One region of the Lactobacillus sp. M44 genome, then DNA from elsewhere that is predicted to be linked to it. Evidence: predicted binding sites of a transcription regulator. Region 1 holds the regulator's gene; each other region holds the start of a gene.
What was found. Region 1 encodes HrcA, which represses chaperone genes, less so after heat shock. Its sites were predicted from a motif close to TTAGCACTCNNNNNNNNNGAGTGCTAA; they were not measured.

Region 1 (5,908 bases):
ATGTGCAACAATTGAAAAGTTACGAATATGCTTTTGATAATTTTCTAATTCTTTAAAATCCATTAATTTCACCTTTTTCGTCTGCTATCTATTATATCAAAGGCAATAAACTAGAACAAAATAAAAGCAGGCTATATAAACCTGCTCTTATTTAACTAAATGAATCTTTTAAACGCTCGAAAAAGTTCTTTTCCTGAGGTGATATTGATCCACCACTTGCTTTAACATAATCAACTAAAGCTTGTTTTTGTTTGTCGTTAAGCGTCTTTGGAATAACTACATCAACTGTAACTTGTTGGTCACCAGAACCATTTCCACGCAAATATGGTACCCCTTGACCACGCAAGGTAAATTTAGATCCAGGTTGTGTTCCAGCAGGTATTTTTAAATTAGTCTTTCCATGTACAGTGTTAATACTAATTTTATCCCCTAAACTAGCTTGGGCAAAAGAAATTGGAACAGTAGTATATATAGTAGTGCCACGCCGAGTGAATTCTTTACTTGGCTTAATTCTAAATACTATGTACAAATCTCCATAGGATCCACCATTTTTACCTGCTTCACCTTGTCCAGCCAATCTAATCTGTTGACCACTATCAATTCCTGCAGGTACTTTAACTTCAAGAGTTTGTTTTTTGTCAATTGTACCTTTGCCATCGCAAGTCTTACATGGATGCATAATAATTACACCACGACCATGACATTTATCACATGGTACACTACGTTGAATAACTCCAAGCATAGATTGTTGAGTGATTGTCATCATTCCAGTGCCATGACATTTGTCACAAGTTATAGGATGAGTTCCAGGCTCTGCACCACTACCTTTACAAGTAGGACAAGTTTCACTACGTGTATAAGTAATATCAGTAGTCTTACCATTAATTGCATCCATAAAATCAATATTCATTGTGTAATCTAAATCATCACCACGAACTGGTGCAGTAGGATCTACATGTTGTCTTTGACCGCCATTGAATAAATCACTAAAAATGTCTCCAAAACCGCCAAAGCCTCCAAAATCACCATAAGCATTAGCACTGCCACCGCCAAAGCCGCCTTGACCATTTACACCTGCTTGACCAAATTGATCATATTGGGCTCTTTTTTGCTTATCTTTTAAAACTTCATAGGCTTCATTAACTTCTTTAAATTTTTCTTCTGCATCCGGAGCTTTATTTAGATCCGGGTGATATTTTTTAGATAGTTTTCTATAAGCTTTCTGAATATCTTGTTCACTGGCATCTTTACTGACGCCAAGAACGTCATAATAATCACGATTGGTTGCCATTGTTGCTCCTTATTATTTTACAAAAGAAAAGAACTACTTGCGCAGTTCTTTTAAGTATAAACCTTTTACTTGTCAGGATCTACTTTTTTAAAGTCGCCATTAACAGTATCACCATCTGAGCCATTTGCATCGCCAGAATTGTTTTGGTTAGGATTTTGTCCTGGGTTTGATTGTTGACCATTTTGTTGATACAACTTAACGGCTAAATCTTGAGCAACTTTGGCTAAATCGTCTTTCTTAGCTTTCATCTCATCAAGATCATTATCTTTTTGAGCTTTCTTTAATGCATCTAAAGCATCTTGAACTTTCTTAGTATCATCATCTGAAACTTTGCCTTTAACATCTTTCAATGTCTTTTCAGTTGAGAAGATTAAAGTATCTACTTCATTACGTAAATCAGCTTCATCTTTTCTCTTCTTATCTTCATCAGCATGTTCTTCAGCTTCTTTTTGCATCTTCTTAATTTCTTCATCAGATAAACCAGATGAACTCTTGATGGTAATCTTTTGTTCTTTACCAGTGCCCATATCTTTTGCAGATACATTAACGATACCATTTTTATCAATATCAAATGTAACTTGAATTTGTGGTACACCACGAGGTGCTGCAGGGATATCTGTTAATTCAAAACGACCTAATGTCTTATCATCTGCAGCCATTGGACGTTCACCTTGCAAAACATGAATATCAACAGCTGGTTGATTATCTGCTGCAGTTGAAAATACTTGGCTCTTTGATGTAGGAATTGTAGTGTTACGATCAATTAACTTAGTGAATACTCCACCCATTGTTTCAATACCTAATGACAATGGAGTAACATCTAGCAATACGATGTCTTTTACATCTCCTGAAATAACACCACCTTGGATAGCTGCACCTAAAGCAACAGCTTCATCTGGGTTGATTGAATGATCAGGTTCTTTACCGCTCCATTGCTTTACAGCTTCTTGAACTGCAGGAATACGAGTAGAACCACCATTTAAGATGACCTTATCAATATCATTTACTGTTAAACCAGCATCTTTTAGTGCATTGTCAAATGGCACTTTAGTTTTATCAACTAAATCATGAGTTAATTCATCAAATTTAGCTCTTGTTAAATCGGCTTCCAAGTGTAAAGGACCAGTTTCACCTGCAGAAATAAATGGAAGTGAAATATGAGTTTGAGAAACACCAGATAAATCCTTTTTAGCATTTTCAGCTGCATCTTTCAAACGTTGCAGTGCCATCTTATCTTTAGATAAATCAACACCATTTTCTTGCTTGAAGTTGTCAATCAACCAATTCATAATACGTTGATCAAAATCATCCCCACCTAAGTGAGTATCACCATTAGTTGATAATACTTGAAATACTCCATCACCTAATTCAAGGACAGAAACATCAAAAGTACCACCACCAAGGTCATAAACCAAGATTTTTTCATCTTTATCATCTTTATCTAGACCATATGCTAAAGCAGATGCAGTAGGTTCATTGATTATTCTTTGAACATTTAAACCAGCAATCTTACCAGCATCTTTAGTTGCCTGTCTTTGAGCGTCGTTAAAATAAGCAGGTACAGTAATAACAGCGTCTTTTACAGGTTCACCAAGATAATCTTCAGAAAACTTCTTGATGTATTGTAAAATCATAGCTGAAATTTCTTGTGGTGTATATGACTTGTCTCCAACTTTAACTTTATATCCAGCTTCACCCATGTGACGTTTGATTGAAACGATTGTGTTAGGGTTAGTAATAGCTTGTCTTTTAGCAACTTCACCAACTTGAATTTCACCATCTTTAAATGCAACTACAGATGGTGTTGTACGATTTCCTTCTGGATTTGTAATAATCTTAGGTTCTTTTCCTTCTAGTACTGCAACTGCAGAGTTTGTAGTTCCTAAATCAATACCAATAACTTTTGCCATTATTAATTTAACTTCCTCTCTTATTGTGCCACGATAACCATTGCTGGTCTTAATGTTCTATCTTTATATAAATAACCTTTTTGAAGCACTTGAACAACATGGTCTTTTTGATCATCATTTTGAGCAGTTGTCATTTGAACTGCTTGATGAATGGTCGGATCAAATTTTTGACCATCAGCTTCAATTTCAGTAATACCATGATCATTTAATGCTTTTACTAATGCATCTAAGGTCATTTGAACACCTTTTTTCAATTGCTTTGAAGCGTCATCATCAACTTTTACTTGCAGTGCACGCTCTAAATTATCAATTGCTGGTAAAACATCTTTTGCCAAAGTTTGTGACTCATATTTAATCAATTGTGCTCGTTCTTTAGCATATCTATTTTGAGCATTTTGAATTTCAGCTTGACTACGTAAAAACTTATCTTCAAGTTCTTTATTAGTATCCATTAATTTAGCTAGAGAATCAGATAACTTTTTTATTTCATCTGTTTTTTCACTAGTTTTTTTAGTATCTTCTTTTTTTATATTTTCTTTTGTCTTTTCATTTTCTTGATTTAAATCTTTTTCACTAGGAAACTCTTTATCGCTCAAAATGCCCTCCTTATTTAAAGCCACCATAATAATCTAATAATTTCTTAGCCAATTCATTACTAAAATATTCCAGTAACCCTATCATCTGTGAATATGGCATGTTAGTAGGTCCTAGCAACGCAATTGTTCCTTTACCATGATTTCCAACATTATATTCAGCAGTTAATAAACTATAATTTTCTAGTAACTGACTAGGCATCTCAGAACCTAGTTTTACTCTAACACTGTATGGTCCTTTTTTAGTTTTGGTCTCAGGATTCATTAAATCTGAAAAACTATTATCCTGCAATAGTTGATATAAAGATTTAATTTGTTTTGGGTTTTCCAATTTGGAATTACTCAATAAATTTATTTGCCCATCAACATACATCTGATCACTGGCAGCATCTTTGACAACATCATCAACCAGTTTTAACAAATCAAATGAATTATTATCAATATTACCTAAACCTATCTTGTGCAAGTAATCCATTGAAATTTCATTGATGTAATGACCAACTAAATTATCATTTAATAAACGAACAGCTCGTTCAATTTCAGTTCCATTAATGTTATTTGGTAGCGTATATACTTGGTTTTGAACATTACCATCATCAGTAACTAATATCGCCATAACTTGGCGATTAGACAGTGGAACTATCCTAAAGCCCGTAATTTTTGTATTTACAGCTTCAGGGCCTTCAGCAAAGGCTGTATAATTAGTTAAATTTGACAATATTTTAGCTGCCTGCTCAACAATTTCATTGACTTGATTAAATGGTTGATCTAATAATGAAATGATTTTTGTATATACAGAGCTAGGCAATTCTAAAGGTTCTATCAAATTGTCTAAATAATATCTATACCCTTGACTTGAAGGAATTCTACCACTTGATGAATGTGTTTTTTCAATCAAATTTTTGTGTTCCAAATAAGCCATTTCATTTCTAATTGTTGCACTAGACACCTTAATAGGTAATTGCTGCATAACGGTCTTTGAACCAACAGGCTCGTGTGTCTGAGCAAAGTCCATAATGATTGTTTTTAAAATCAATTCTTGACGTTCAGTTAACATACTATCGCCTCTTATTTAGCACTCATTTGTCTTATGTGCTAACAATGAATAAGATACCAGGAAATTAGCACTAAATCAAGTGCTTTGCTAATTTTTTTGAAAAATAATTTATTTTTTCACACTTTCAAAATATTCCTGAACATGCTTTTTATCCATAATCATTTGTTTTTTTAATTGATCCAAATTATTAAATTTTATTTCTCCACGCAAATATTTAAACCATTCAATAGTGGCTGGTTTATCATATACATCTTCATCAAAATTAAATAAATTTGATTCAATAAAAATATGGTTATTGTTACCTATTGTTGGATTATAACCAACACTAGTCATAGAATCATACCAATGATTATTAACTTTAGTTTTTGTTGCATATACACCAACTTTTGGAATTATTTTTGAACCATATGATCTCAAGTTAATTGTAGGGAAACTCAATTTATGACCATTTCTTAAGCCATGCCCTACTTTGCCACTAAGTTTATAATGGTATCCTAATAATTTTGACGCATAAATCATTCTACCTTCAATTATTGCTTTTCTAACAGCAGTTGAACCAATTTTTATTCCATCAAAAGTCTGTTCAGGCAATGTCACCACATCAAAACGTCCTTTAGACATTTGTTTCATAGTAATCATATTAGCAATTTCTTTTGGTCCAAAAGTATAGTCAAATCCAGCAACAACAGTATCTGCATTTAATCTGACAAGTACATTATCGACAAATTGTTTAGGTGATATCTGACTAAATGCCGAAGTAAATTCTAATATTCCTAAATAATCAGCCCCCAATTTTTCAACTAAATCAGCTTTTTCATCAAGTGTTGTAAGATAATTAAAATTTGTTGCATGTGCGTATATTTCTTTGGGGTGCTTGTTAAAAGTCAATACCATTAATGGTAATTTCTTTTTTATAGCAATATCATGAGCTTCTTTTATTAAACGTTGGTGACCTAAATGAACCCCATCAAAAAAGCCTAGAGCTAAAACAAGTTTTCCTGGAATAATATTTTTAGTAATTGGATATTTTATATGAATAATCTGCACACAATAACCT
Region 2 (5,908 bases), 330 kb from region 1:
CTAATTTACTTAATAAAATTAATACTAATAAACTGAGTAATTTTAAATATCTAGATCCGCGATTTTTGCATCAATCGTTTGATCCGAAAAACCAATATTCTGTGCCATATTTTTGGGGGACATTAGGCATTATCTATAATGATAAATTTGTCAAACAAGGCACTATCACTCAGTGGAATGACTTGTGGGATAAAAAATATCATAATAATATTTTATTAGTTGATTCTGCAAGAGACATTATGGGAATGTCATTAGTGTCTTTAGGTTATTCAATGAACACGACTAATAATGTGCAATTAAAATTAGCTAAAGCAAAATTAGATGCTCTAGCTCCTAATGTAAAAGCAATTTTATCTGATGAATTGAAAAACTACATGATCCAAAATGAAGCTGCAATTGGAGTCTCTTGGTCTGGAGAAGCAAGTGAAATGCTGGATAATAATTCTCATCTGCATTATGTAGTGCCTGAGCAAGGGTCGAATTTATGGTTTGATAATATCGTAATTCCTAAGACTGCCCAAAATAAAACTGCTGCATATAAATTCATCAATTTTATGTTAGATCCAAAAAATGCAGCCCAAAATGCAGAATATATTGGCTATGCAACTCCCAATAAGCTGGCTAAAAAACTATTACCAAAAGATATCAGAGATGATATGCAGTTTTATCCTCCGATGAAGACTCTGAAAAACCTGCAAGTATTCAAAGATTTAAGTCCTAAAAAAGTTCAAGAATATAATGATTTATTTTTAGAATTTAAAATGTATAACCATTAATTGAATGCTTAGGTATAATTAATGTTATGGGAAAGGAGTCGAGATAATGAAGTTTAATATAGCACAATATTTTTCATGGCATTATATTTCAATTGTGTTAGATGTTTTGATAGTTTGGTACATTATTTATCTACTTATCAAAATGATTCGTGGTACCAAAGCGGTGCAGTTAGCTCAAGGTTTGGTGATTATTTTTATCATTAGAATAGTAGCTGGCTTTCTTAATTTAACTGCCTTGTCATTTATTACTGATCAAGTTTTATCGTGGTCTGTTATTGGGATAATTGTGATTTTCCAGCCAGAAATTAGACGTGGCTTAGAGCATTTAGGTCGCTTGTCTATTTTTAGCAATGGGGGAAATTATGAGCATAAAACTGCTGAAAAGTTAATTAAAGAACTTGATAAAGCAATTCAATATATGTCTAAAAGGCGAATTGGTGCTTTAATTACCTTACAGCAAAAAACAGGATTAGATGATTATATTGAAACTGGCATTGCATTAGATGCAGATATTACAGGGGAATTATTAATTAATATATTCATCCCAAATACGCCACTACATGATGGTGCTGTAATCATTCGCAATAATCGAATCGCTGTAGCAGCTGCTTATTTGCCTTTATCAGACAATAATATGATTCCTAAGAAACTAGGTACTAGACATCGTGCTGCAATTGGTATTTCTGAAACTACAGATGCAATCACAATAGTTGTTTCAGAAGAAACTGGTGGAGTTACAATCACTAGAAATGGGCGATTTATGTTAGATATGAGTCGCGAAGAATATCTTAAATATTTACGTTCTGAATTAGTGCCAAAGGTTGGCAAATTAAAATGGTATCAACGAATATTTAACAATAAATGGGGGGCAGAAAAATGAAACATTTTTTTGATAAACCCTGGTTTTATAAAACTTTAGCTTTAATAATAGCGATTTTATTAGTATCTTATATTGATAACACCCAAACTGGTTATACTTCACAATCTGAACATAATAGAACCCAGCAAACTGCAACTAGATCGCAGACTATCACAGTTCCATTGCAAGTGTCTGTAAATACAGATAAGTATTTTGTGGTTGGTTATCCTGAAAAAGTCAAATTAACCATTGATGGACCTGCATCGTTAGTGACTTCAACTGTTAATACTCAAACTTTTAGGGTTTATATTGATTTGACTAAATTATCTATTGGAAAACATACTGTTCCATTAAAAATCTCGGGATTAAGTAATCAATTATCTTATTCAATTAATCCAGGTACAGTAACAGTTAATATCCAAAAACGAAAATCTCGTTCTTTCCCAGTTCAAATAGAGTATAATAAATCTGCTGTGGCAAAAGCTTATCATGTTGGATCCATGAGTTCTAATCCAAAGGTTGTTAATGTAACAGGGGCTAGAAGTGAAGTCGATCAAATAGATGAAGTTATTGCAAAAGTTAACTTGCCACTTAATAGTAAAACTACGTTTGAAAGGCAAGTAATCTTGATTGCACAGGATTCTAAAGGTCGTCAGCTAAATGTTGTAATTGAGCCTGCGGTAGCTAATGTAAAAATTCCGATTGCTTTGTCGCACAAAAATGTTAAAGTTAAACTGAACTCACAAAATGAGGATAGTAATAAAATATATTCTTTAACTGCAGCACAAGATTCAGTTGAAATTTATGGCTCAGATGATGTATTGAAAAAAATAAAAGAAGTTGACGCTAATGTTGATTTAAAAAATGTAACTGATTCTCAGACCAAATCAATTAAATTGAAAATACCCGATGGCATAATCAAAGCTAGTCGATATTCAGTTGATGTAGATATTAAAGTTGCCAATAATTCTGAAAGATAAAAAGTAGAAAGGTTGTTTATAAATGTTAAAGTATTTTGGTACAGATGGAGTTAGAGGAGTTGCTAATAAAGTATTGACACCTGAAATGGCATTTAAATTAGGTCGTGATGGTGGATATGTATTGACTAAAGGCAAAAAAGAGGGCGAACGAGCTCGTGTTTTAGTTTCAAGAGATACTAGAATTTCTGGTCAATTATTGGAATATGCTTTGATTTCTGGTCTTTTATCAGTTGGGATTGAAGTATTAGAATTAGGTGTTATTACAACTCCTGGATTATCTTACTTAGTTAGAGCACAAGGCGCTGACGCTGGTGTTCAAATTTCAGCGTCACATAACCCAGTACAAGATAATGGTATTAAGTTCTTTGGTAGTGATGGATTGAAGTTATCCGATGAAAAAGAAGGCGAAATTGAAAGCTTAATTGACGCACTAGAAGATAACTTACCTCGCCCTGCTGCAAAAGGCTTAGGAACAGTAACTGATTATCATGAAGGTGCTTCAAAATATCTTCAATTTATCGAACAGACTATTCCTGAAGACTTAGATGGAATTAAAGTTGTAATTGATGGTGCAAATGGTGCTGCAAGTCACTTGATTTCAAGATTATTCGCTGATTTAAATGTAGACTTTACAACTATTGCAACTCATCCAAATGGTTTAAATATTAATGATCATGTTGGTGCAACTCATACTGAAAGATTGCAAAAAGAAGTTGTTAAACAAGGTGCACAATTAGGTTTGGCTTTTGATGGTGATGCTGATCGCTGTATAGCTGTTGATGAAAATGGTAATGAAGTTGATGGCGATCACATCATGTACGTGATTGGCTCTTATTTAGCACAACATGGGAGATTAAAACACGACACCATTGTAACCACTGTTATGTCTAATCTAGGCTTTACTAAAGCATTAGAAAAAGAAGGCATTAAAAATGTTCGTACCCAAGTTGGTGACCGCTATGTTTCAGAAGAAATGCGTGCTCATGGCTATAATTTAGGTGGTGAACAATCAGGTCACGTTATTATGAGTGATTATCATAATACTGGTGATGGGATGCTTACTGGTTTGCATTTATTGCTAGTCATGAAAAAGACTGGTAAATCTTTGACTGAATTATTGAAAGATTTTAAAGATTACCCACAAACATTGATTAATGTACCTGTAAAAGATAAAAAGGCTTGGAAAGAAAACAAAGCAATTCAAGATGTTATTGCCCAAGTGCAACAAGAAATGGGAGACAATGGTCGTGTATTAGTTAGACCATCAGGAACTCAAGAATTACTTCGTGTAATGGCTGAAGGTCCAGATCAGCAAGTAACCGATGAATGGGTAAATCGAATTGTTAAAGTAGTCCAAGAACAAATGGGTGATTAATTATGAAATGGAGTTTATTGATAAGATAAACTCTTTTTTTTGCAATTGTTTGCTTCAAAACATTGATACTACAAGCTTTTATATAATAATTAGCAAATTTATTCTAAAAGTGCTAATTTTTTCTTGCATTATTATAAAAAACGGGTTATTATCATAGTTGTAAGTTAGCACTTAACTAATATGAGTGCTAAGAAATAACAATGAATATAGATTTTAAAATTAGGAGGGACAAACGTGTTACAACCAATTGGTGATCGCGTGATCGTAAAAGTAAAAAAAGAAGAAGAGCAATCTGTCGGTGGAATCGTTTTAGCATCTAATGCTAAAGAAAAGCCAACTGAAGGCGAAGTTGTTGAAGTTGGTGAAGGAACTCGTACAGCCGATGGTAAGTTAATTCCTATGGTCGTTAAAAAAGGCGACGTAGTCTTTTATGATAAATATTCTGGCACAAATCTTAAATATGATGGACAAGAATATTTAGTCCTACACGAAAAAGACATTTTAGCAATTATTAAGTAATAAAAGGAGTGTTATATAGATGGCTAAAGATATTAAGTTTTCTGAAAATGCAAGACAAGCACTTTTAAATGGTGTAGATAAATTAGCAGATACTGTTAAGACAACTTTAGGACCTAAGGGTAGAAATGTTGTTTTGGAAAAGAGCTATGGTGCTCCTGATATTACTAATGATGGTGTTACAATTGCTAAGAGCATTGAATTAAAAGACCATTTTGAAAATATGGGTGCTAAATTAGTTTCTGAAGTTGCTCAAAAAACTAATGACATTGCAGGTGATGGTACAACTACTGCAACAGTATTAGCCCAAGCAATTGTTCGCGAAGGTATGAAGAATGTTACTGCTGGTGCCAATCCTGTAGGTATTCGTCGTGGTATTGAAAAAGCTACTAAAGCTGCAGTTGATGAATTGCACAAGATTAGTCATAAAGTTTCATCAAAATCAGAAATTGCTCAAGTAGCTTCAGTTTCATCTGCTTCTCCAGAAGTTGGTAACTTAATTGCCGACGCCATGGAAAAAGTAGGTCATGATGGTGTCATCACTATTGAAGAATCAAAAGGTATTGATACTGAACTTTCAGTAGTTGAAGGTATGCAATTTGATCGTGGTTACTTATCACAATACATGGTAACTGATAACGATAAAATGGAAGCTGACTTAGATAATCCATATATCTTGATTACAGATAAGAAGATTACTAATATTCAAGATATTTTGCCTTTATTACAAGAAATTGTTCAACAAGGAAAGGCATTATTGATTATTGCTGATGATGTTGAAGGTGAAGCTCTTCCAACTCTTGTATTGAACAAGATTCGTGGTACATTCAATGTCGTTGCAGTTAAAGCCCCTGGCTTTGGTGACCGTAGAAAGGCTCAACTAGAAGATATTGCTGCATTAACAGGTGGTACGGTAATTACTTCTGACTTAGGATTAGAATTAAAAGATACTAAGATCGACCAATTAGGTAAAGCTGGCAAAGTTACTGTAACTAAGGATTCAACTACTATTGTTGAAGGTGCAGGTTCAAAAGAAGCTATTGCAGAACGCGTCGATTCGATCAAGAAACAAATTGCTGATACAACAAGTGATTTTGACCGTGAAAAATTGCAAGAACGCTTAGCTAAATTAGCTGGTGGTGTTGCAGTAATCAAAGTTGGTGCTGCTACTGAAACTGAGTTGAAAGAACGTAAATACCGTATTGAAGATGCTTTGAACGCAACACGTGCCGCAGTTGAAGAAGGTTATGTTGCAGGTGGTGGTACTGCTTTAGTAAATGTTGAAAAAGCAGTCCGCAACTTGAAAGAAGAAGGCGATGAACAAACTGGTATTAATATTGTATTAGAAGCATTATCCGCACCAGTTCGTCAAATTGCTGATAATGCTGGTAAGGATGGTTCT
Region 3 (5,908 bases), 540 kb from region 1:
ATGATCTTGATTTAATAAATTTTGATCATATTTATTTAAGCCAAAATTAGAAAGAATATTGCTGTCAGCTAATTTATGAAACTCAAAAAAGTCGGTTGCACCTTGTCGCATATCAGGTCCAGTCATTTTTAATCCGACATAAGTAAAAGTCCCAAGCATAATTAATAATATAATTGCTAGATATCGACTAAAGGTGTGACTAATAGCTCCAAAGGCATCTTTCCAAAAAACTTTTTTCATAATAGTCACCACCATTTATATCCATTACATCATATTCATTTTTTTTAGTATTATTTCGAACTTTATGTGCCATTTCATTCACGCTCTCAATACATTTAAATATTGTTATAATTGACTTATCTACTTATATTAAACACGATATTTACTTTAATAGGTAAAAAGAGGCGTTGGATAATGATAAATAAATTTACAGATATTTTTTTATGGCTACGTAGTAGATCATTTTTCAGAATTATTGGGCAAACTTTAGTGATGTTAACTCCAGTAGCTATAATTGGTGCTATATTTCAAATGTTTAGTGATTCATTTTTTCAGCCAGATAGCTTATTTTATAATGTATTAAATTTACAAGCATGGCTGCCATCAAAAATATTAACGGCTGCTTCATATACATCTATTGGTTTAACAAAAGTAACATTTGGAGTATTTGGAATTTATTGTGCATATTTTGCAGCAAATTTTACTGCACGAATGTATCATAAAGATGCAAGCATTGCAGGTGTTACAGCAATAATTGTCTTATTGTTTATTAGCTATAGATATAAACCAGGTGAAGGTAATGATTTCAATTTAGCGATGCTTGATTTTAGTGCTACATTATTTTCAATTATTATTGGCTATGTAGTGGGGCAAATTTTTCACTGGTTAGGACCAAGGTATAGATATAAGCGACATGAACATTCACGAGATATTAGGAAGAGAATTTTCAAAGTAGTACTGCCAATCTTTGTTTCAATTACTATTGGAGTGATTATTGGGATTAGTTTTTATTTATTGCGAATTAAATTATCACAATCATCTAGCTGGACTACATTATTAGTTAATACGTTAAATACTAATAATGTAACGGTTTCTATTCCTTTAACAATGTTTTGCATGTTGCTTGCGTGGGGAGGGTTCAGTATACCTTTGAACTCATTGCTTGCAGCAAGTGGTACTGCAAATGGTAGTGTAAATTTAAATTATGCTTTAGAGCACAACTCAAGCTGGAATGTACCTAATAAATATTTAGGGGATGCATTGATTAAGTCATATGGAACTATGGGCAGCTCAGGTTTAGCATTAGCTATTATTTTGATAATATTCATGTACAACCATAATGAAGAAATCGTTACACTGGCTAGATCAACTTTTATACCAGTAATTTTTAATTCTAGCAATGCGTTATTTGTAGGGATTCCAGTATTGTTTAATCCAGTATATTTGATTCCTTGGGTAATAATTCCAGGGATTAATATGTTGTTTGCAGGGGCTGCAATTTTTCTTCATTTAATCCCAGCAAGTGTATATCCTGTCTTATCAGGGACGCCAGGTCCATTAATAGCATTTGTTGCAACAAATGGGGCATATCAAACAGTAATTTTTTCTATTTTTTTAATGATTCTTGATATTGCAATATTTATGCCCTTTATCATTATTCATGAAAAAGTAGAAACTCGTGTACGTCAAAGAGAGATGATTATGGATGAAGTGGCATAAAAATTGGTCATGGATAGTATTTACTGCCGCAATATTGATAATTTTGGCGATCCCAACAGGATTCTGGATGCAAAAAACTAACCGATTAATGGCTCAAAGACGTAAATCTTTAATGTCGCCTGTAATCATGGTGCCAGGATCTAGTGCAACGATAGATAGATTTAATGAATTAGTTGATTTGTTAAATAAGGGTACTCAGAAAAAACATAGTTTACTAAAAGTAAAAGTATCAAATGCAGGAGCTTTATCTTATTCTGGGACAATTAGAAAAGATGATAATGAACCCTTTATTGTTGTAGGATTTGAAAATAATAAAGATGGTTATAACAATATCAAAATCCAAACCAAGTTGTTTAATAAAGCATTTAAGCAAATAGAGCAGCAATATAAATTTAATAATTTCAAAGCTTTTGGTCATTCGAATGGGGGATTAATCTGGACAGATTGGCTGGAAAACTATTATTCAGATTATTCTAGTGAAATAACTATCAGAAAATTAATGACATTAGGTACTCCTTTTAATTTTAATGAAAATAATATTGAACATAAGACACAGATGTTATCTGATTTTATTGCAAATAGAGAAAAAATACCTAAAACTTTAACAGTTATATCTGTTTCTGGTGGTGAAAATTATGAATCTGATGGACGAGTCCCAGAAAACAGTGTGGAAGCGGGAAAATATATTTATCAAGAACAAGTTGCACACTATACCACTATGACAGTTACAGGAAGTAGCGCCCAACATTCATCACTTCCTCAAAATCAACAAGTAGTCGAGATCATAAAACAATATCTGCTAAGCCCTACTAGAAACAATAGAAGAAGAAATAGAATAGGGCGCTAATTTTCATAAAATTTTAGTAGTAAAACCCTTGCACTAAATTTTAGACCTGCTATAATGAGTGTGATTAGAGTCTGGCACTCCGATATAGAGAGTGCTAATTTGATATGGAATAATAAATATTAATTTATTTCACTTTTAAAGGAGTGTTGAAATATGGCTGAATTTGATGATGATTTTGATGACTTATTCAAACAATTAAATAGTTCTTTCTTTAATAATAGAAATAATCTAAATAATGGATCTATTCCTATCCAATTTTCAAGTAGTTCCAATAGACCTCAAATGGGACAAGCAAATAACAATAATGCAGAAACCCAAAAGCCTATTGGGGTTGACTTAGTTGAACAAGCAAAGAAAAATAAATATGACCCAGTTATTGGCCGTGATCAAGAAATTGATACTGTAATTGAAATATTGTCACGTCGTAAGAAAAATAATCCTGTTTTAGTGGGACCTGCTGGTGTTGGTAAAACTTCAATTGTTGAAGGTCTTGCTGAAAGAATCGCTGAAGGCAAAGTTCCAGCTAAGATGAAGGATATGCATATCATTGCAATTAATATTAATGATATGGTTGCTGGATCTAGTTTACGTGGTTCATTTGAAGAAAAATTGAAGGGTGTAATCGATCAAGCTAAGAAGAATCCTAATATTATTTTGTTCATTGACGAATTGCATAACATTGTAGGTGCTGGTAGTACAGATTCTGAAAATAATAATGGGGATGCTGCTAATATTTTGAAACCTGCATTAGCTAGTGGTGAAATCAAGTTGATTGGTGCAACTACTACTAGTGAATACAAGAGAATTGAACATGACCCTGCACTAGAGCGTAGATTCCAACCAGTACAAGTTGAAGAACCTACTGCAGCTGTCGCAATTAAGATTTTGAATGGCTTAAAAGAAAAATATGAAAAATTCCACCATGTAAAATATGATGAAGATGCTATTAAATTAGCTGTTGAATTATCACAAAGATACATTCAAGGTAGATATTTACCAGATAAAGCTATTGACTTAATTGATGAAGCTGGTGCCAAAAAGTCACTAAGTGCTCAACCAAAAGATGAGACTGCTTTGAAAAATAAGATTCATGCTTTGCAAGCTAAAAAAGCCGAAGCTGCAAAAGATGAAGATTATAAACAAGCCGGCGAATACAAAAAGCAAATTGATGCTTTGCAAGCTGATTTAAAGAAAGTTAATAAGACTAATACACCTGTAGTAACTGGCAAGGATATCTATGCTTTAATTGAGCAAAAGACTAAGATTCCAATGAGTGAATTACATGCCGATGAAGCTCAAAAAGACAAGGATCTTGCTAAGAAATTAAAGGAAGTCGTAATTGACCAAGACAATGCAATTGATATTATTACTGATGCAATTGCACGTAAACAAGTCTTTAAAGATTCTGACCGTCCTACTGGATCATTTTTGTTAACTGGTCCTACTGGTGTTGGTAAGACTGAACTTGCAAAACAATTGGCTATTCAATTATTTGGTTCAAAAGATCACTTGATCAGATTAGACATGTCTGAGTATCAAGATGAAATGGCTGTTAATAAATTAATTGGTTCAGCTCCAGGTTATGTAGGTTATGGTGAAGGTGGTCAATTAACTGAAAAAGTTCGCCACGAACCATACAGCTTGATTCTGTTTGATGAAATTGAAAAAGCTAACCCACAAGTCTTTAATGCATTATTGCAAATAATGGATGATGGTAGATTAACTGATGCACAAGGTCGTACAGTATCATTTAAAGATACAATTTTGATTATGACTTCTAATGCAGGATTTTCAGATAACTTGTTGAAGAATGGTAAGTATGATCATGCAGCATTAATTAAAGCATTAGAGCATTACTTCAGACCTGAATTTTTGAACAGATTAGATGCAATTGTTCCATTTAACCCATTAACTCAAGAAGATATGTTGAAGATTATTGATCTTTACTTGAAAAAGATGGAATCATCACTTGCAAAACGTGATATTAAAATGACTGTTGACTTGAAAGCTAAGAAATATTTGGCTAAGAAAGGTTATGACAAAGAATTCGGTGCTCGTCCATTAAGAAGAGTAGTTGAACATGATTTGGAAACTCCAGCAGCTAAATTGATTATGGCTTATCCAAAGACTACAGAAGTCAAATTCACAGCAGATGATAAACATCTATACTTAAATGGTGAAATCATTGCAGATATTGCACCAGAAATCAAATCTGATGAAGATAAAAAAGAAGTTAAAAAGTAAAATTAACTAAATTAAAAGGCGATGCGTAATTTCAAAGCGCATTGCCTTTTTGTTTTGGTTCTATACTTTTTTACATATAACTGCTGCGAGCTTGTTCTAAAATGCTGCAGACATCTTCTGATTCTTGAAGAGCTTGCTTACTAGCTTCTATGTTGTGAGTGTCAACCATATCTTCAAAAGCTAGGAACTCATCAACCATATCGTCATGTTCATTAAAGTTAAAATTTTCTTCATCTTGGCCTTTAACAGCTACTGTAAAGTCAGGAAGTTCATTAATATGACCATTGATATAAATAGAACCATTTTCTCCTTCAATAAAGCTTCTAGCTGGTGCAGAAGAATCTTTTGCTGCAATTAGACTTGCTTGTTTGCTATCATGATAGCTAGCTATTAAAATACCTGATGTATCAATTCTGCGTTGGACATTTGGATAATATTTAACAGCATGGGCTTTACCAAATAATGCAGTTAATAAATGAATGTTGTAAATGCCAATGTCCATCAAAGCTCCACCATCTTTTGTTGGATCAAATGCAGGTGCTATTTTACCGTCTAAAAAAGCATCATAGCGGCTAGAATATTGCGTATAATTTAAGTTGATTATGTGAATTTTGCCTATTCTAGCAAGGTTTTCTTTGATTGCATTGAAGTTTGGTAAATAGATATTTTTAATTGCTTCGACAAAAATCACATCTTGTTTTTCAGCTAATAAACGCAGCTCCTGTAGTTGCGCAAGTTTTGTGACAAATGGTTTTTCACAGATTACATTTTTATTTGCAAGGATAGCTTTTTTTGAGTATTCATAATGTAAAGAATTTGGCACACAAATATAAATGGTGTCGACATCGGAACTATCAAGCATTTCATCATAATTAGTATAAGTTTTGGCAATAGTATATTTTTTAGCTAATTCTTTGCCTACTTGTTCACTATGTTTAGTTGTTGTAATAGCAGCTAGTTGCAATCCTGGAATTTGTTTTGCGATTGGTAAAAACATATGAACAATCATTCCTGAACCTACAATACCTAATTTCATTTAGATTACCTCATTTTTTAAAAATCATATTTTTGATATTACGAATAAAACTGCCCTTAACT
Region 4 (5,908 bases), 390 kb from region 1:
GAACTTCAATCATCATACCAACTTGAATATCGCTACCAATCTTAACTCCTGCATCAATTAACTTTTGCTTTTCTTCGTTGTAGATCTTCTTAGCTTGACGCAATTCAGGTAATGTACCAATCATTGGGAACATAATACCTAATTTACCATAAGCAGAAGCACGAAGTAAGGCACGTAATTGTGTACGGAAAATATCTTGTTGTTTCAAAGAAATTCTGATTGCACGGTAACCTAAGAATGGATTCATCTCTTCTGGTAATGGCAAGTATGGTAAATGCTTGTCCCCACCAATATCCATAGTTCTGATTACAACTTGCTTGCCATTCATGCCTTGTAATACTTCTTTATAAGCATTAAATTGATCATCTTCAGTTGGTAATTCAGCAGAATCCATGTATAAAAATTCTGTTCTGTATAAACCAATTGCTTCAGCACCATTAGCTAAAACTCCTGGCATATCCTTTGGAGTACCAATATTTGCAGCAATAATGAAATGCTTACCATCTTTAGTTTCAGATGGCGCGTCCTTTAGTTTCTTCCATTCAGCTTTTTGCTTTTTGAAAGCTTCACCTTTTTCAGTGTATTCATCAACTTCTTCAGATGTTGGATCAACAATAACTGTACCATTAAGCCCATCAACAATAACTTGTTGACCATCTTTTACATCATCAGTAATTGACTTAGTACCAACTACTGCTGGCAATTCTAATGAACGAGCCATGATTGCTGAATGGGCAGTACGTCCACCAATATCAGTTGCAAAACCTTTAACAAAGTTAGTGTTTAATTGAGCTGTATCACTAGGAGTTAAATCATGTGCGATAATTACAACTTCATGATCAATCAAAGCTGGATTTGGTAATTGTTTACCAAGCAAATGAGCCATAATTCTCTTAGATACATCACGTACATCGGCTGCGCGTTCTTGCATATATGCATTATCAGTCATACCTTCAAAAATCTTAATAAATTTTTGAGCAGTTTCATCTAATGCAAATTCACTATTTACACTTTGGTCTTTAATTTCTTGTTCAATTGCGCCTGTAAATTCAGGATCGTTTAAAATCATCAAGTGAGCTTCAAAAACTTGAGCCTCTTGCTTTCCCAAGTTCTTTTCTGCTGTTTGACGAATGTTTTCAACTTCATCAGTTGAATCTTTAACTGCAGCTTTAAAGCGTGCAAGTTCACTATCTGGATCTTTTACTGAAACTTTCGAAAACGAAAGGTCAGGCTCAACCAAGCGATAAGCTGGTGCAACAGCAATACCATCACTGGCAGCGATACCTTTTAATGTTTTCGTCATTATTCAGCTAATCCTTCTTTCTTCATTGTGTCGGCAATTGATTCAATAGCTTGTGCTGCATCATCACCATCGGCTGTGATAGTAACATCTGCGCCTTGACCTACACCAAGTGACATAACACCCATGATAGACTTTAAGTTAACTGACTTACCATTGTATTCTAAGTTAATATCTGAACCAAACTTTGAAGCAGCTTGTACTAATAATGTAGCAGGACGTGCGTGGATACCTGTTTCTGCAATAATATGAAATTCACGTTTTTCCATTGTATTTTCTCCTTTATATTTCAAAATAAAAAATGGTAGAAATACCCATTCGATAATTAGATTATCATGTTTACGCATTTAAAACAATAAAAATGTAACGGTTTACATGTTTATTATGGTCTATTTTTTAATCGTATAGATAATACTGCCGCCTCGTTGTGCAATTCCCCTAATTAATTGTCTTTTATCAAAATCCCGCAATGCCTTTTGAAATAAGAAAGCATCTTTAGCTTCAACAGTATAATTAGGGATCTTGCCTTCTACAAGATCGGATAAAATTTTATCATAATCCATATTTACTACCTTTATTTTTAAATTTGCCTTCATTATTATACTCTAATTTCTAATTCTTACAAAAAAATAGTTGTTCACGAGTCTTAGCACTTGACTACATAGAGTGCTAAGAATACAATAGTGTCAGTTTAAATCAGAAAGGCGGCAATCCTATGTTATGTCAAAATTGTCATCAAAGACCAGCTTCTATTCATGTACATACCGTGGTGAATGGACAGAGTCTTGATATTGATTTATGCCAACAATGTTATCAAAAATTAAGAATGCAACAAGGTAATAATATGAATAATAATGAATTTTTTGGAGATTTTGATGATCTCTTTAATGCAATAAATGCCCGCAACCAAGGACAAATGCCTAACCAAAACCAAGACCCAAGAATGCAAATGGGGGTTAATGGTGGTGGCAACAATCGAAATAACGGTCGTAAGTCATTACTTGATCAATATGGTACTGATTTAACTGAATTAGCTAAAAAAGGCAAAATTGATCCAGTTATTGGTCGTGATAAAGAAATTGCACGTGTAATTGAAATTTTAAACCGCAGAACTAAAAATAATCCAGTTTTAATTGGTGAAGCTGGTGTTGGTAAAACTGCTGTTGTTGAAGGATTAGCACAAGCTATTGTTGATGGTTCTGTTCCAGCTAAATTGCAAGGCAAAAGAATCATTTCATTAAATGTAGTATCACTAGTTCAAGGTACTGGCATTCGTGGTCAATTCGAACAACGAATGCAGCAATTAATCAAGGAATTACAAGATCATGATGACATCATCTTATTTATAGATGAAATCCATGAAATTGTAGGTGCAGGTAATGCCGAAGGTGGTATGGATGCTGGCAACATCATTAAACCTGCATTAGCTAGAGGTGAATTACAATTAATTGGTGCTACTACAATTAAAGAATTCCGTGATATTGAAAAAGATTCTGCTTTAGCAAGAAGATTTCAACCAGTTGAAGTAAAAGAGCCTTCAATTGATGAAACAATCAGAATTTTAAAGGGTATTCAAAAGCGTTATGAAGACTACCACCATGTTAAATACACTGATGACGCAATTGAAGCTGCTGCTAAGTTATCTTCTCGCTATATTCAAGATAGATACTTACCAGATAAGGCAATTGACTTATTAGACGAATCAGGTTCTAGAATGAATTTGACAATTCCATTTGTCGATAAAGAAAAAATTGCGGAAAGAATCAAAGCAGCTGAGCAATTAAAGCAAGATGCACTTAAAAATGAAGATTATGAGAAAGCCGCATATTACCGTGATCAAATTGATAAATATGACAAGCTGAAAGATCAAAAAGTTGATCCAGATAAATCACCTGTCATCACCAATAAGATCATGAACAAGATAGTTGAAGAAAAGACCAACATCCCTGTTGGTGATATCCAAAAACAAGAAGAACAACACTTACAAAACTTAGCAAGTGATTTGGACAAAAATGTAATTGGGCAAACTGCTGCTGTAGAAAAAGTTGCTCGTGCTATTCGTCGTAATAGAATTGGTTTTAACAAATCTGGTCGTCCAATTGGATCATTTTTATTTGTAGGACCAACTGGTGTTGGTAAAACAGAACTTGCTAAACAATTAGCTAAAACTATGTTTGGCTCTGAAGATGCTATGATCAGATTTGATATGTCTGAATATATGGAACCATATTCTGTTTCTAAATTAATCGGATCAGCACCAGGTTATGTTGGATATGAAGAAGCTGGACAATTAACTGAAAAGGTTCGTCATAACCCATACAGTTTGATCTTACTTGATGAAATTGAAAAAGCTCATCCAGATGTTTTGAACCTGTTCTTACAAATTCTAGATGATGGTCGATTAACTGATTCACAAGGTAGAACAGTTTCATTTAAAGATACAATCATCATTATGACTTCTAATGCAGGTCAAGGTATTAAGACTGCAAGTGTTGGTTTTAGTGCGGAAAATGATGATCAAAAAGCTAATGCAAGACATTCAATGAATCAATTCTTTAAACCTGAATTTTTAAACAGATTAGATGATGTCATTGAATTCAATGCTTTAACTAAAGAAGACTTGATCAAGATTGTTGATTTAATGCTTTTAAAGAGCAACGAAATGATCAAAGACCAAGGAATCCATGTTGATGTAACTGATCGTGCTAAAGATAAATTAGTTACTGATGGATATGATCCTACTATGGGAGCTCGTCCATTGCGTCGTACAATTCAAGAAGAAATTGAAGACAAGGTTGCTGATTATGAACTAGATCATCCAAATGGAAAAGACTTACTTGCCGATTTGGATGCTAATGGCAATATTGAAATTAGTGAAGCAAATAAGCAAGCAACTGTTCAAGCAAAATAATGTATACTACCTAAGAAACATCATTTGATGTTTCTTTTTTTTGCTTATTTTATATACCAATTAGAGTATAATAAATGTGTAGAAAACAGATATAAAGCAGAGGTAACCATATGCACTTAATAGATGTAACAAACTCATATGCACAATTAGTACAAAATCAGCTTAATTCAACAAATGCACAATATGTTAAAGTTTATTCTTTAGGCAATACTTCAGTTGTATATACTGAATCACCTGATGAAATTGAAATTGTCTTAGAAAATCATGATCGCAGAATTCGTGATGACGAAATTCAATTTGTAATTAATCGTTTAATCAAAAAAGATACAACATATAATTTAACTGTTGATAATAGTCAAAAAGTTATTGCAATTAGTTGCAAGCGTTAAAAAAAGATTCAAGTTCGTGTAAACTTGAATCTTCTTTTTTTTACAATTTTTCTGTTAATTTGACATCTGGATACTTATCATGGAACCAGCGTTCTGCAAATGCATTTTCAAATAAAAACAATGGATTACCATAGCGATCTTTTACTAATAAGTTACGTGAACTAGACATTTTGGGATCTAATTGATCAGGATCAATCCAGCGTGCAACACGATGACCTAAAGGAGTCATTTCTACTTCAGAATTATATTCATTTTTCATTCTGAATTGGAAAACTTCAAATTGTAATTGACCTACAGCTCCTAAAATATAATCATCTGTTGAATAGTTGCGGTATAACTGAATCGCTCCTTCTTGAACTAACTGATTCATCCCTTTATGAAATGATTTTTGTTTCATCACATTTTTAGCAGTTACTCTCATAAATAATTCAGGAGTAAATTCTGGTAGTGGTGGATAAACTATCTTACGCTTTCCGGCATAGATACTATCTCCTATCTGGAAATTACCAGTATCATATAACCCTACAATATCTCCAGCTACTGCATTAGATACTTGGACACGCTCACTTGACATGAACTCAGTTGCATTATTTAGACGCACATTTTTGCCAGTTCTAGCTAAAGTTACATCAATTCCTTTTTCAAATTTTCCACTGCCAATTCTGACAAAAGCAATTCGATCGCGATGATTAGGATTCATATTAGCTTGAATTTTGAATACAAATCCACTAAATTCAGGATCATCTGGACTTAATTCTTCATCTCCATTAACAGTATGAGCTTCTGGGGATGGAGCTAAACTAACAAAACTTTCTAAAAATGTTTCAACTCCAAAATTAGTTAATGCAGATCCAAAAAACACCGGAGTTTGATCACCTAATAAAATTTTATCTTTATTAAATTTATTTCCTGCTTCTTTTAATAAATCTACATCATCTACAGCAGCTTGATAATAGCTATCTTGACTCAAAGGATTATTATCTGGCAATTTTCCAGCCTTATCTAAATCAATAAAACGGTCTTTGCTATTCTTTCGATAAAGTTCCACACGATTATTTGCAATATCATATAATCCTTTTAGCCCCTTGCCCATGCCAATTGGCCAGTTCATAGCTACGCCTTCGATGCCTAAGACTTCTTCTAGTTCAGCAATTAGATCTAAAGGAGGACGACCATCACGGTCTAATTTGTTCATGAAAGTAAAAATTGGAATTCCACGTTGTTTAACAACTTTGAATAACTTTTTAGTCTGAGGTTCAATACCACGAGCTGAATCAATTACCATGACAGCAGAGTCAACAGCCATTA

Region 2: the regulator HrcA is predicted to act here: its motif matches at 4,155-4,181, upstream of groES (co-chaperone GroES).
Region 3: the regulator HrcA is predicted to act here: its motif matches at 2,638-2,664, upstream of AC38BG_RS02475 (ATP-dependent Clp protease ATP-binding subunit).
Region 4: the regulator HrcA is predicted to act here: its motif matches at 1,947-1,973, upstream of AC38BG_RS06960 (ATP-dependent Clp protease ATP-binding subunit).

Annotation. Positions count from the first base shown of each region.
Region 1 covers NZ_CM176707.1:1,043,604-1,049,511, reverse strand. The annotation lists gene lepA (translation elongation factor 4) at 1-63, opposite strand, end outside; gene dnaJ (molecular chaperone DnaJ) at 152-1,291, opposite strand; gene dnaK (molecular chaperone DnaK) at 1,357-3,201, opposite strand; gene grpE (nucleotide exchange factor GrpE) at 3,222-3,797, opposite strand; gene hrcA (heat-inducible transcriptional repressor HrcA) at 3,808-4,809, opposite strand; gene AC38BG_RS05095 (bifunctional riboflavin kinase/FAD synthetase) at 4,960-5,898, opposite strand.
Region 2 covers NZ_CM176707.1:1,376,159-1,382,066, reverse strand. The annotation lists gene AC38BG_RS06695 (ABC transporter substrate-binding protein) at 1-776, shown strand, start outside; gene cdaA (diadenylate cyclase CdaA) at 823-1,656, shown strand; gene AC38BG_RS06685 (CdaR family protein) at 1,653-2,615, shown strand; gene glmM (phosphoglucosamine mutase) at 2,638-3,990, shown strand; gene groES (co-chaperone GroES) at 4,225-4,509, shown strand; gene groL (chaperonin GroEL) at 4,529-5,908, shown strand, end outside.
Region 3 covers NZ_CM176707.1:502,290-508,197, forward strand. The annotation lists gene AC38BG_RS02460 (ABC transporter permease) at 1-240, opposite strand, end outside; gene AC38BG_RS02465 (PTS sugar transporter subunit IIC) at 415-1,719, shown strand; gene AC38BG_RS02470 (alpha/beta hydrolase) at 1,706-2,566, shown strand; gene AC38BG_RS02475 (ATP-dependent Clp protease ATP-binding subunit) at 2,720-4,810, shown strand; gene AC38BG_RS02480 (Gfo/Idh/MocA family protein) at 4,881-5,846, opposite strand; gene AC38BG_RS02485 (PAS domain-containing protein) at 5,857-5,908, opposite strand, start outside.
Region 4 covers NZ_CM176707.1:1,433,875-1,439,782, forward strand. The annotation lists gene ptsP (phosphoenolpyruvate--protein phosphotransferase) at 1-1,303, opposite strand, end outside; gene AC38BG_RS06950 (phosphocarrier protein HPr) at 1,303-1,569, opposite strand; gene AC38BG_RS06955 (hypothetical protein) at 1,690-1,896, opposite strand; gene AC38BG_RS06960 (ATP-dependent Clp protease ATP-binding subunit) at 2,016-4,211, shown strand; gene AC38BG_RS06965 (DUF1827 family protein) at 4,322-4,600, shown strand; gene AC38BG_RS06970 (peptide chain release factor 3) at 4,641-5,908, opposite strand, start outside.